DNA from 3 places in the Cellvibrio sp. 25HG11W-0 genome. Region 1 is predicted to be linked to each of the others. Evidence: predicted binding sites of a transcription regulator. Region 1 holds the regulator's gene; each other region holds the start of a gene.
What was found. Region 1 encodes sigma-54, which starts transcription at its own class of promoters, with help from an activator protein. Its sites were predicted from a motif close to TGGCACANNNNTTGCNNT; they were not measured.
Positions count from the first base shown of each region.

Region 1 (3,282 bases):
TTGAAATTGTAATCCCACCAAAATCTGACGTGAAAAACTAATTGCTATGGCCAGCCTGTTTGCCCGAAACCTCGCAAAAAGCTACAAAAAACGAAAAGTGGTTATAGATGTATCTATCACCGTCAACAGCGGTAGTATCGTCGGCCTGCTCGGCCCAAACGGTGCGGGGAAAACCACCTGTTTCTACATGATCGCCGGGCTAGTACCCGCCGATATGGGCAGCGTCCATATCGATGACCAAGATATTACGCACCTGCCCATTCACGGCCGCGCGCGCGCAGGCATCGGCTATTTACCGCAAGAAGCCTCAATCTTTCGCAAGCTGACTGTCGCCGACAACATCATGGCGATTCTCGAAACCCGCAGCGACCTGAACCGCAAACAGCGTCTCGCCAAGCTCGAGTCACTGCTGGCAGAATTTCACATCACCCATATTCGCGACAGCCTCGGCATGGCGCTCTCGGGTGGTGAACGCCGCCGCGTAGAAATCGCGCGCGCACTCGCTACAGACCCCAAATTTATTTTGCTCGATGAACCCTTTGCCGGGGTCGACCCTATTTCGGTAAACGATATTAAAGAAATTGTTCGCCACCTCAAGGATCGCGGTATTGGCGTACTCATCACCGACCACAACGTGCGCGAAACCCTCGACATCTGCGAGACCGCCTACATCGTGAGCGAAGGCCGCATCATCGCCGAGGGCACACCCGAAACCGTGTTAAACAACAGCCAAGTGCGCGCAGTCTATTTGGGCGAAAATTTCAGGCTATAACATCAGCCAATCTTATATAGCGGCCAGCTGAGTGTTTTTTCGGCAACTCAGCTAAGCCCCGCATTCATTGCTAACCCCAAATTAACTGTACTTAACACCGCAAACTCCCACTTGACAATGATCAAAAAATGCACTCTAGGCATAAAGATTGCTTAGCCTTATTGCTTGCAAGCCAAACCCTGTCTAAACTCTACCTATCCGATGTTCGTTTTCATCCTGCGTTAAGGGTTTGTCGTTCTCATAATGAAGCAATCTCTCCAGCTAAAACTCGGTCAACAACTGACCATGACTCCGCAGCTGCAACAGGCCATTCGCCTGCTGCAACTCTCCACTCTAGATCTGCAACAAGAGATTCAAGAGGCGCTAGAATCTAACCCCATGCTAGAGGTCGAAGAAGGCTTCGAAGGCTCAGATAGCGGTCAAGCTACGGGCGAGCAAGACAGTGCCGATTATGACCGCAAGCAAGAAATTGCTACCGAGACAAAAAACAGCAGCGATGATGAGTTCTCCCTCAACGACAAGCTAACCGATACCTACAGCTCTACCGATGCAGGCGCAGACAGCTTTAGCGAAAGCACCCCCGACAACGATCTCTACGGCGATGGCGACGGTTTTGGCGAGGGCGACACCTTTAGCGAGAGCGCTAGCGAATGGAACGAATCCATTCCCAGTGATCTCCCTGTCGACACCAGCTGGGATGATGTATATCAATCATCCAGCTCCAGCGCCTCCAGCAACTACGATAACGACGACAATGATTTTGAAAGCCGTCGCGCCGCTACCGACTCCCTTTACGATCACTTGATGTGGCAGCTCAATCTGACCCCCATGTCAGATACGGACCGCATAGTCGCTATGGCCATTATCGATGCGGTAGAGCCGAGCGGTATGCTCTCCATTACCATTGAGGATATTTACGAAGGCCTACTGCAAGACTTTACCGACCTTGAGTTAGACGAAGTGGTCGCCGTGCAACATCGCCTCCAACAGTTTGACCCCTGTGGTGTCTGCAGCCAAAACCTCGCGGAATGCCTGCTGGTACAACTGCAGCAATATGACCCTAAAACCCCACTGCTAGAATCTGCCAAGCTGATTGCCAAGCTATACCTGCCGCTGCTAGGCAGCCGCGATTACCGCCAATTAATGCGTCGCACCAAGCTCAAAGAAGCGGATTTGAGTATTGCAGTCAGCCTTATCCAAGGCCTAAACCCCCGCCCCGGCGATATCATTGAAAGCGGCGACACGGAATATGTGGTGCCCGATGTATTTGTCGATAAGCGCGAAGGGCGCTGGGTAGTAGAACTCAACCCCGATATAGCACCGCGCCTACGCATTAACTCCGGCTATGCGTCCATGGTGAAGCGTGCCGACTCCAGCACCGACAACACATTTTTAAAAGATAACCTGCAAGAGGCCCGCTGGTTTTTGAAAAGCCTGCAAAGCCGCAATGAAACCCTGCTCAAAGTCGCCAGCTGTATTGTCGAAAAACAACGCGGCTTTCTCGATTACGGCCCCGAAGCCATGAAGCCTCTGGTATTACACGACATTGCCGAAATTGTAGAAATGCACGAATCAACCATTTCGCGCGTAACCACACAGAAATACATGCACACCCCCCAGGGCATATTTGAACTTAAATACTTTTTCTCCAGTCATGTCAGTACTGACAGCGGCGGCGAATGCTCTTCAACGGCAATCCGTGCGATCATTAAAAAACTGGTGAGCGCAGAAAACCAAAAGAAACCCCTAAGCGACAGCAAAATTACCGACTTATTAGCCGAGCAAGGCATTCAAGTAGCGCGTCGCACCATCGCCAAGTATCGCGAGTCACTCAATATTCCACCGTCAAACGAACGGAAAATACTTTAACGAAGGCAGTATATTTCAACTGTCTTAAACTGATTTTGATTGGATCAAATTTATCAAGGATGTTTGCGCGGTTGTGCTCGCACAACACTTTTGTGTCTACCTAGAGGAAGTATCTATGCAAATAAACATCAGTGGTCATCATCTGGAAGTTACCGAAGCGCTCAGAGACTACGTCACCAGCAAAATAGAGCGCCTTAGCCATCACCATGACCGCATTACCAGCACCCAGGTTATTCTCTCGGTGGATAAATTAATTCAAAAAGCAGAAGCGACCATGCATGTGAGTGGCAAAGATATATTTGCCGACGCCACCCATGAAGATCTCTATGCTGCCATAGATGCATTGGCCGACAAGCTTGATCGCCAGTTAATTAAGCACAAAGAAAAGATGCGCAGCCACCGCTAGCCGGTTGCCCAGCTGCCCTAAGCGCCACACAATCGGCATTTAGGGCGGCCCAAAAACAGTTTTGTACCAACCCCGATGGGCAACCATCCCTGCTGAGAGATGTTCACACATCGTCAATGTTATGCAAATTCAATCCATCATCAGTCCCAACCGCACTCTCTGCGGGCTCGAAGGCGGCAGTAAAAAACGCGCATTGGAATTACTTGCCAATGCCATTGCCGAAGACGTTCCCAGC
Region 1 is NZ_CM174230.1:3,842,358-3,845,639, forward strand. Features, by position in the region: gene lptA (lipopolysaccharide transport periplasmic protein LptA) at 1-41, shown strand, start outside; gene lptB (LPS export ABC transporter ATP-binding protein) at 47-772, shown strand; gene AC0KUT_RS16055 (RNA polymerase factor sigma-54) at 1,016-2,641, shown strand; gene hpf (ribosome hibernation-promoting factor, HPF/YfiA family) at 2,757-3,047, shown strand; gene ptsN (PTS IIA-like nitrogen regulatory protein PtsN) at 3,169-3,282, shown strand, end outside.

Region 2 (3,282 bases), 2.3 Mb from region 1:
TAGCGGATCAGGTCGACCTTGAAGTGTTTGCCGAATTTCAACAGCAATAAATTACGATGTGAGGTGCTGCAATGAGCAATGGAATTTTGATTGGTGGCAATGGTACCCAGCAGGTATCACTGAATTTACGCATGGCCAACCGCCACGGTTTGATAGCGGGTGCAACAGGTACAGGTAAAACAGTTACTTTGCAAATACTTGCTGAAGGTTTTGCCAAAGCGGGTGTGCCTGTTTTTATGGCGGATATTAAAGGTGACTTATCGGGCCTTACACAGGCGGGAAAGCCGCATGGAAAAATAGATGAGCGCATAAAAAAAATCGGTATTGAAAGTTATTATCAGCGCCCCTTTCCCTGTGTGTTTTGGGATTTATTCGCGCAGCAGGGCCACGCGGTACGCGCCACTATTTCAGATGTAGGGCCGTTGTTACTAGCCAATTATTTCGAACTCAATGAAACCCAAACAGGTGTGCTTTACGCCGCGTTTAAAATTGCCGATGATCAAGGCATGTTAATGCTCGACTTGAAAGACTTGCAGGCCATGCTTAATTGGATGAAGGACGAACGTAAAAATCTAGCTGATGAATATGGCGGTTTAAGTGAGGCAAGTATCTCTGCAATACAGCGCCGCTTAATGATGTTAGAGCAGCAGGGGGCGGACCATTTTTTTGGCGAGCCTGCATTGGATTTGCAGCACCTTATGCAGGTGACATTAGAGGGAACGGGGGTGATTAATATTCTCGATGCCACGACGCTCGTCAATCAACCTAAACTTTATTCGATATTTTTACTCTGGCTAATTTCAGAATTATTTGAAAATCTACCTGAGCAGGGTGATGTAGAAAAACCTAAAATGGTCTTCTTCTTTGATGAAGCTCATCTACTGTTTAATGATGCACCTAAAGTGTTGCTTGATAAAATAGAACAGGTTGTACGTTTAATTCGCTCTAAGGGTGTAGGTATTTATTTTATCTCGCAAAGCCCAGCAGATATTCCTGATGCGGTATTAGGGCAGCTTGGTAATAGGGTGCAGCATGCGCTGCGGGCCTTCACGCCTAGAGATCAGCAAGCGGTAAAAGTGGCTGCGCAAACCTTTAGAGCTAACCCCGCTTTTGCTACAGAAATGGCGATAACCGAGCTGGGTATTGGTGAGGCTTTGGTTTCAGTGCTTGATGATAAAGGTGCGCCTACACCGGTGGAGCGAGTTTTGATTGTACCGCCTGCATCAAAGATGGGGCCTATCACAGCCAATGAGCGACTGGAAGTTGTAGCGCGCTCGCCCTACAAAAGCCTCTATGAAAAAATTATTGATCGCGAGTCTGCCTATGAAGTATTGCGTGGAAGAGTCGAACAGCAGTTGCATATTGCAACTCAGCAAGAACAGCAAAAGGTGCAGGAGCAGTTAAGTAAGGAGCAGGAGCGCCAATATAAATTGCAGCAAAAAGAGCGAGAGCGATTCGCACGTGAACAAGCGCGCGCGCAACAGCAAGCCGAGCGAAGTAGTAGCAAGCGCGAAAGCGCATTTGAGGCCATGGCGAAAAGCGCCGCTCGAGCAGTGGGCAGTAATCTTGGGCGGCAAATAGTGCGTGGAATTCTTGGTTCGCTACTCGGTGGACGGCGTTAATTCAATTCAAGATTTAAGTGGGGAGCAGACCAGTAAAGAGTTATATCTATGATTCAATGCTAATAGCTCTGTTCTATTGAATAAAGCTGATGTCCGGCTCTAACCGGTGCATTGTGTCGGAATTTCATACATTTTCATTTTGTGATTTTCGTCACATTTTTGCAAGTCTTTGAAATAAGGTTTCTATTTAAAAGTGGCGCGTTAATTGCCTTTGTGTGGGTATGTTGAAAAACTGACATCGACTTCATTCACATATCAAACTCAAAAAGGAAGATTCACATGAAGCAACTTATAAGATTAGCCTTAGGTGCCGCTGTCCTGATGGCTGCTGCTATTGTGCAGGCTGTTCCCGTCGTTACTCTCTCTGCCACTGGCCTCACCACCACCTCTGTGGCAGGTGCCACTGTAATTGACTTTAATAGTGGGCTTTGTGGTTATGCTACTTGCAGTGGTGATTATCAAATCGTTTTAGGTACTACAAGTCAGCATGCGCAACCTGCCGGTACTAATACTCAATACTTAGCTGTACCTAATCCGGTATCTAATGGTTCAGCTATGTTCAAATTGGACACCAATGCGGATTACTTTGGCTTATATTGGGGCTCTATCGACAACTATAACAGCATCAGCTTCTATCTAGCGGGTAGCCTGGTTGCAAGTTATACGGGTACACAAATAGTAGGTGCAAGTTATGCGAATGGTAATCGTGTAAGCCTGAATTCAAATCGTTACATTAACTTTGCATTTGGTACGGACTTGTTTGATAGCGTTAAATTAACAAGCACTCAATTTGCATTTGAAAGCGATAATCACGCCTATCGCGCTGTTGCGAAAGTACCCGAACCCTCTGCCTTGTTATTGTTTTTGGCAGGCTTTATGGGTTTGATTGCAGTGCGTGTACGCTCTCGCTAAGGGTTGAATTTATTAGTCCTCAGGTCACCGAAAAGCCCCTAGCCAAAAGCAGGGGCTTTTTATTTGATGGTGCAAACTAATTCGTGAAGACAGCAGTTAAAACCTTGCCCTCGCCTTAACTTATGCAGGAAATGTTCACCCTCGAGAATCTCGTCCCTGCCAGCTATCTGCCACATGAAAATAATCGGTGAGTTATTTTTGAGTTTATTTGCAATAGAGTGCGGTATTTATATTGTATGTCTAAAACAGGTCTAAGGATTTTATTATCTCGATCTCCATACGGTAAATGCAAGGCAGATCATCACCGATATAAGGCAATGCTCGCTTTCGTAAGCTTTACGTTCGGTATTGATTATCGCTTGAATAAGAAGTGGAGTCTTTTGCCGAACAGCTATTTATCTTCGGCATCAGTATCATTGGTTACACCTGACTAGCGATTCAATTACTTCCATGCAATACCACGAATTGCTTAGGCTGTCGGGGGATGCCATTCAGGCTGCAGCAATGGCATCAGTATCGATTTTTGGAGTAATAGATGCACAGTCGCAATCGGATAAAGGTGGTGACTCGACGGGATGCTGCATGCAGTGTGGGTCACACGGATGTGCAACGATTAACGACAAAGGGGAGGCTGATTCATCTGCGCTGGAAGTATAAATCCCACTTTTTAGGTGGGGCTTGGGCGCATTCTGAGGGTGATTTATTCACCCTCCTTTTGTATGTGTATGTGTATGTGTATGTGTATGTG
Region 2 is NZ_CM174230.1:1,512,764-1,516,045, forward strand. Features, by position in the region: gene AC0KUT_RS06260 (YceI family protein) at 1-50, shown strand, start outside; gene AC0KUT_RS06265 (helicase HerA-like domain-containing protein) at 72-1,622, shown strand; gene AC0KUT_RS06270 (PEP-CTERM sorting domain-containing protein) at 1,902-2,534, shown strand; gene AC0KUT_RS06275 (hypothetical protein) at 2,985-3,191, shown strand.
Region 2: a site for sigma-54 is predicted at 1,817-1,834, ahead of AC0KUT_RS06270 (PEP-CTERM sorting domain-containing protein). Genes of this name have one in related genera too.

Region 3 (3,282 bases), 2.2 Mb from region 1:
ACATAGGGCAAGATTACATCCATCGACAAATAGCGGCGCACCAGAAAGATGCGATAGCCGAGGCCATCGGTAGAGGCTATGGCTTCGGCGGCAATTAAAAATAGCCAGCCAGCGCCGAGCGATAAGCGCACCGCATTAATTAAGCGCGGCAGCAATTGTGGAATTAATACGCGTACTAAAATTTGCCAGGTGGACGCGCCTAAGGTTTGTGCTTTGATTAATTGCTCGGGCGGAATTTCTAAGGTGCAGCGCTGAATATCCCGTGCAATAAAAGGTGCAACACCTATAACAATAAGTGCAACCTTGGAAAGCTCGCCCAAGCCAAACACAATAAAGAGAATGGGGAGAAGCGCCATGGGCGGCACCAATGAAATTACCGTGAGGAGCGGGGCTAAGGGTGCATAAAGCGTTGGTATGGCGCCCGTGAGTAAACCTATAGTGAAGCCAATAGCGGCGGCAATTAAAATGCCTAACCCTAAGCGTGAAAGACTACTGAGTGTATCTTGCCAAAACAAATAATCGCCACTGCGTTTGCTTGGCTCCAAGGCGAGGTTGCCTATAGCTTTGCCCATTTGTTCAAAGCTGGGTAGCAGCTTGTCGGCGGCGTTGTCGGCGAGGCGTGCATCTGAGGCGATTAAATACATCACCAATAGTAAGGCAAAAGGCAAAATTCCCAGCAGTAGTCTGCCGGGTTTGGCGGGTGTTAAATTAATCAGTCGTTTCATAGTGGCGTCGCCGTGCTCTTTGAGCGAGTAAAAGGCTAATGGCTTGATGTGCTTTTTATTTTTGTCGCAGCTCTTATTTTGTAGCAGTTCTCTGTCGCCGAACTTGACGGCAGAGAGCTGCTATTTATCTAAATTGAACTGTGTTGTTAAAGCTTTTTATCGGCGGCCATTTGCATATAGCGCGTATCAAAACGTAGCTTCACATTTTTCTTGTTGCCATAGATGCCTTTGGGGCCTTCAACACCAATAAAACCAGCATCGGGCGCGCCATCGCCGAGTAGGCCGTGATCAAAGGAGAACTCGGCAACTTTTTGCATGGTATTAAGCAACTTGCCGCTGTTAACTAGCTCAAGTGCAGCAGCGGGGGTGTAAAACATTTTGGTGCTGGCCAGCTGTGATTCGAAACCCGCAAGGTCGGTGCCAGAGGCAGTCGCCATAGTGGTTTTAGCGGCGGTTGCGGCTTTGTCGCCAGCGCTCATGGTGGTCATGATTTCATACCAAGCGCCGACTAAGGCTTTACCTAAGGCGGGGTTTTTGTTGAGGGTGGCGGTGTTCACTACCATCAGATCCATAATTTCACCGGGGATTTGCGACGAGTCGAATACCTTGGTGCTTTTTGGTTGGCTGAGTATTTCACTGAGCAGTGGGTTCCAGGTCGTCACTGCGCTGACGTCTTTGGTGCCAAAAACGGCCACCATGTCGGCATCGGAGGTATTAACAACAGTCACATCAGCTTCTTTCATACCAACGGTTTCTAGCGCGCGCGCCAAAAGGTAATGAGAAACGCTCAATTCTACGAGGTTAACTTTTTGGCCCTTAATATCTTTGAGGGTTTTACCTTCACCCTTTAAGACTACACCATCGTTACCATTCGAAAAGTCACCTACGATGAGGGCGGTAGAGTCTACGCCGCCAGCAGCGGGAATCGTGAGTGCGTCCATATTGGTCATGACGCAACCGTCAAATTGCCCGGTGGTATATTGGTTAATGGATTCGATGTAATCGTTGATTTGTACGACTTCGATTTCAATGCCGTATTTTTTGGCCCATTTGTCGACGATTTTTTGCTCGGCGCCATAGCCCCAGGGCATCCAGCCTACGTAAATCGACCAGCAAACCTTAAACGGTTCGGCACTGGCAAATGCGGCGGAGAGGGATAGTGTAAGGGCGAGTAATGGCTTTATTAGGCGAGAATGGCGCAACATGGCAAACCTCCAGCGGTTTTAGATTACATCGGTGTTTAGGAATAGGGAGCACTCTGGCATTAGTGCCATTTATCTCCCGGGCTTTTATCCCGCCGTGTAACCTTGCAACCCCTAGGGGAGCGGAGGTCGAAAGCTCTCGGACCAGTCATCATCCTGTCACAGCTGTGCGGATGATCGGAACCCTAGCCTTCTATTTATATTTGTTGAATCGCTAAAAGCACCCAGAGTGCGAATCAGTTATTACTTGGTGCATAGAGCAATATGAGTACCAATTCTTCAACCTGTTGAATTAGCAGGTGTTTTGTTGTTTTTCAGGTGCCACGAAGATCTAAAATGTGTAGATTTGGTGCCTTTGCTTATAGGTATTGCTGTATTTTGGTGCGATTTTGTTTTGATGTTTTAAGCGACGAATGGTATATCCTAAGCCTATGCGTTGTTTGACGCTTAAATATTCTATGCACAATGGGAAGACGTTACTCAGGATGCGTACACATTCTAACCAATACAGGTTATCCTCTGTCTTAGTGCTAAATTAATAAGTCAGAGTAGGTTGCTTTCTTGTTGACTGGAAGATATCAAGTAAACTGTTAAGATTGAAGTCTAAGTCTATTATTAAAATAGAAATTTTGTCTGTATTCGCTAGCACCGACTTTCAGGCTTATTAGGGTCGAGCTAAGGAACATTGAGTATCATGGATAAGCATGGAATCACTATGCAAAAAACAGATTTACCAGGCAGCGATGGCAATAAGCATTCGCATTACGCTGGTGTAGCTATGTCAGAACAACTGATTATTCAGCACCTCAAGCAGTGCCGCGACATAACGCGTGGCTTTGTCAGTCATGCTTTCGCTAATTTTTGGCGTCAGTGGTGTAAGCAGATACTTGAGGTGGCCGAGGCTGCCAAGTCTAATAAAGATCAGGTTGCGCTGTTTGAAACGCAAAACCTCTTGGTTGCAGTACGGGAGGCTGCTGAGCAAGAGTTTGCTCAGCACCTGGCTAATGGCTTTGTGAAGTTTAAAAATAAAACCCTTAATACGCTTACGGGTGAGGAGCGTTTTAGCGGCGACATACTTTCGCTGGTGGAACACTCAGATCTTGAAGAAACCATTGCCATAACTTCCATTACCCATAGAGCAGATAACTTTTTTGCTGAACCCCTGTGGGGCTTACAGCAGCGATTAGCGCTATTGAATAATGGTGAGAAAATAGATGAGCCGGGGAATCCGCTCAGTCCTGTGCAGTTTTGTGAAGCGCTACGCAAGGTGCTTAGCAGTATCGAAGTTGATGTTAAAACCAAAATTGTCGGCTACAAAATTTTTGATCAGGATGTAATTGGTCAGCTAGAGAGTC
Region 3 is NZ_CM174230.1:1,162,313-1,165,594, forward strand. Features, by position in the region: gene AC0KUT_RS04845 (ABC transporter permease) at 1-725, opposite strand, end outside; gene AC0KUT_RS04850 (putative urea ABC transporter substrate-binding protein) at 872-1,930, opposite strand; guanidine-I (ykkC/yxkD leader) riboswitch at 2,002-2,127, opposite strand; gene AC0KUT_RS04855 (DUF1631 family protein) at 2,622-3,282, shown strand, end outside.
Region 3: a site for sigma-54 is predicted at 2,184-2,201, ahead of AC0KUT_RS04850 (putative urea ABC transporter substrate-binding protein). Genes of this name have one in related genera too.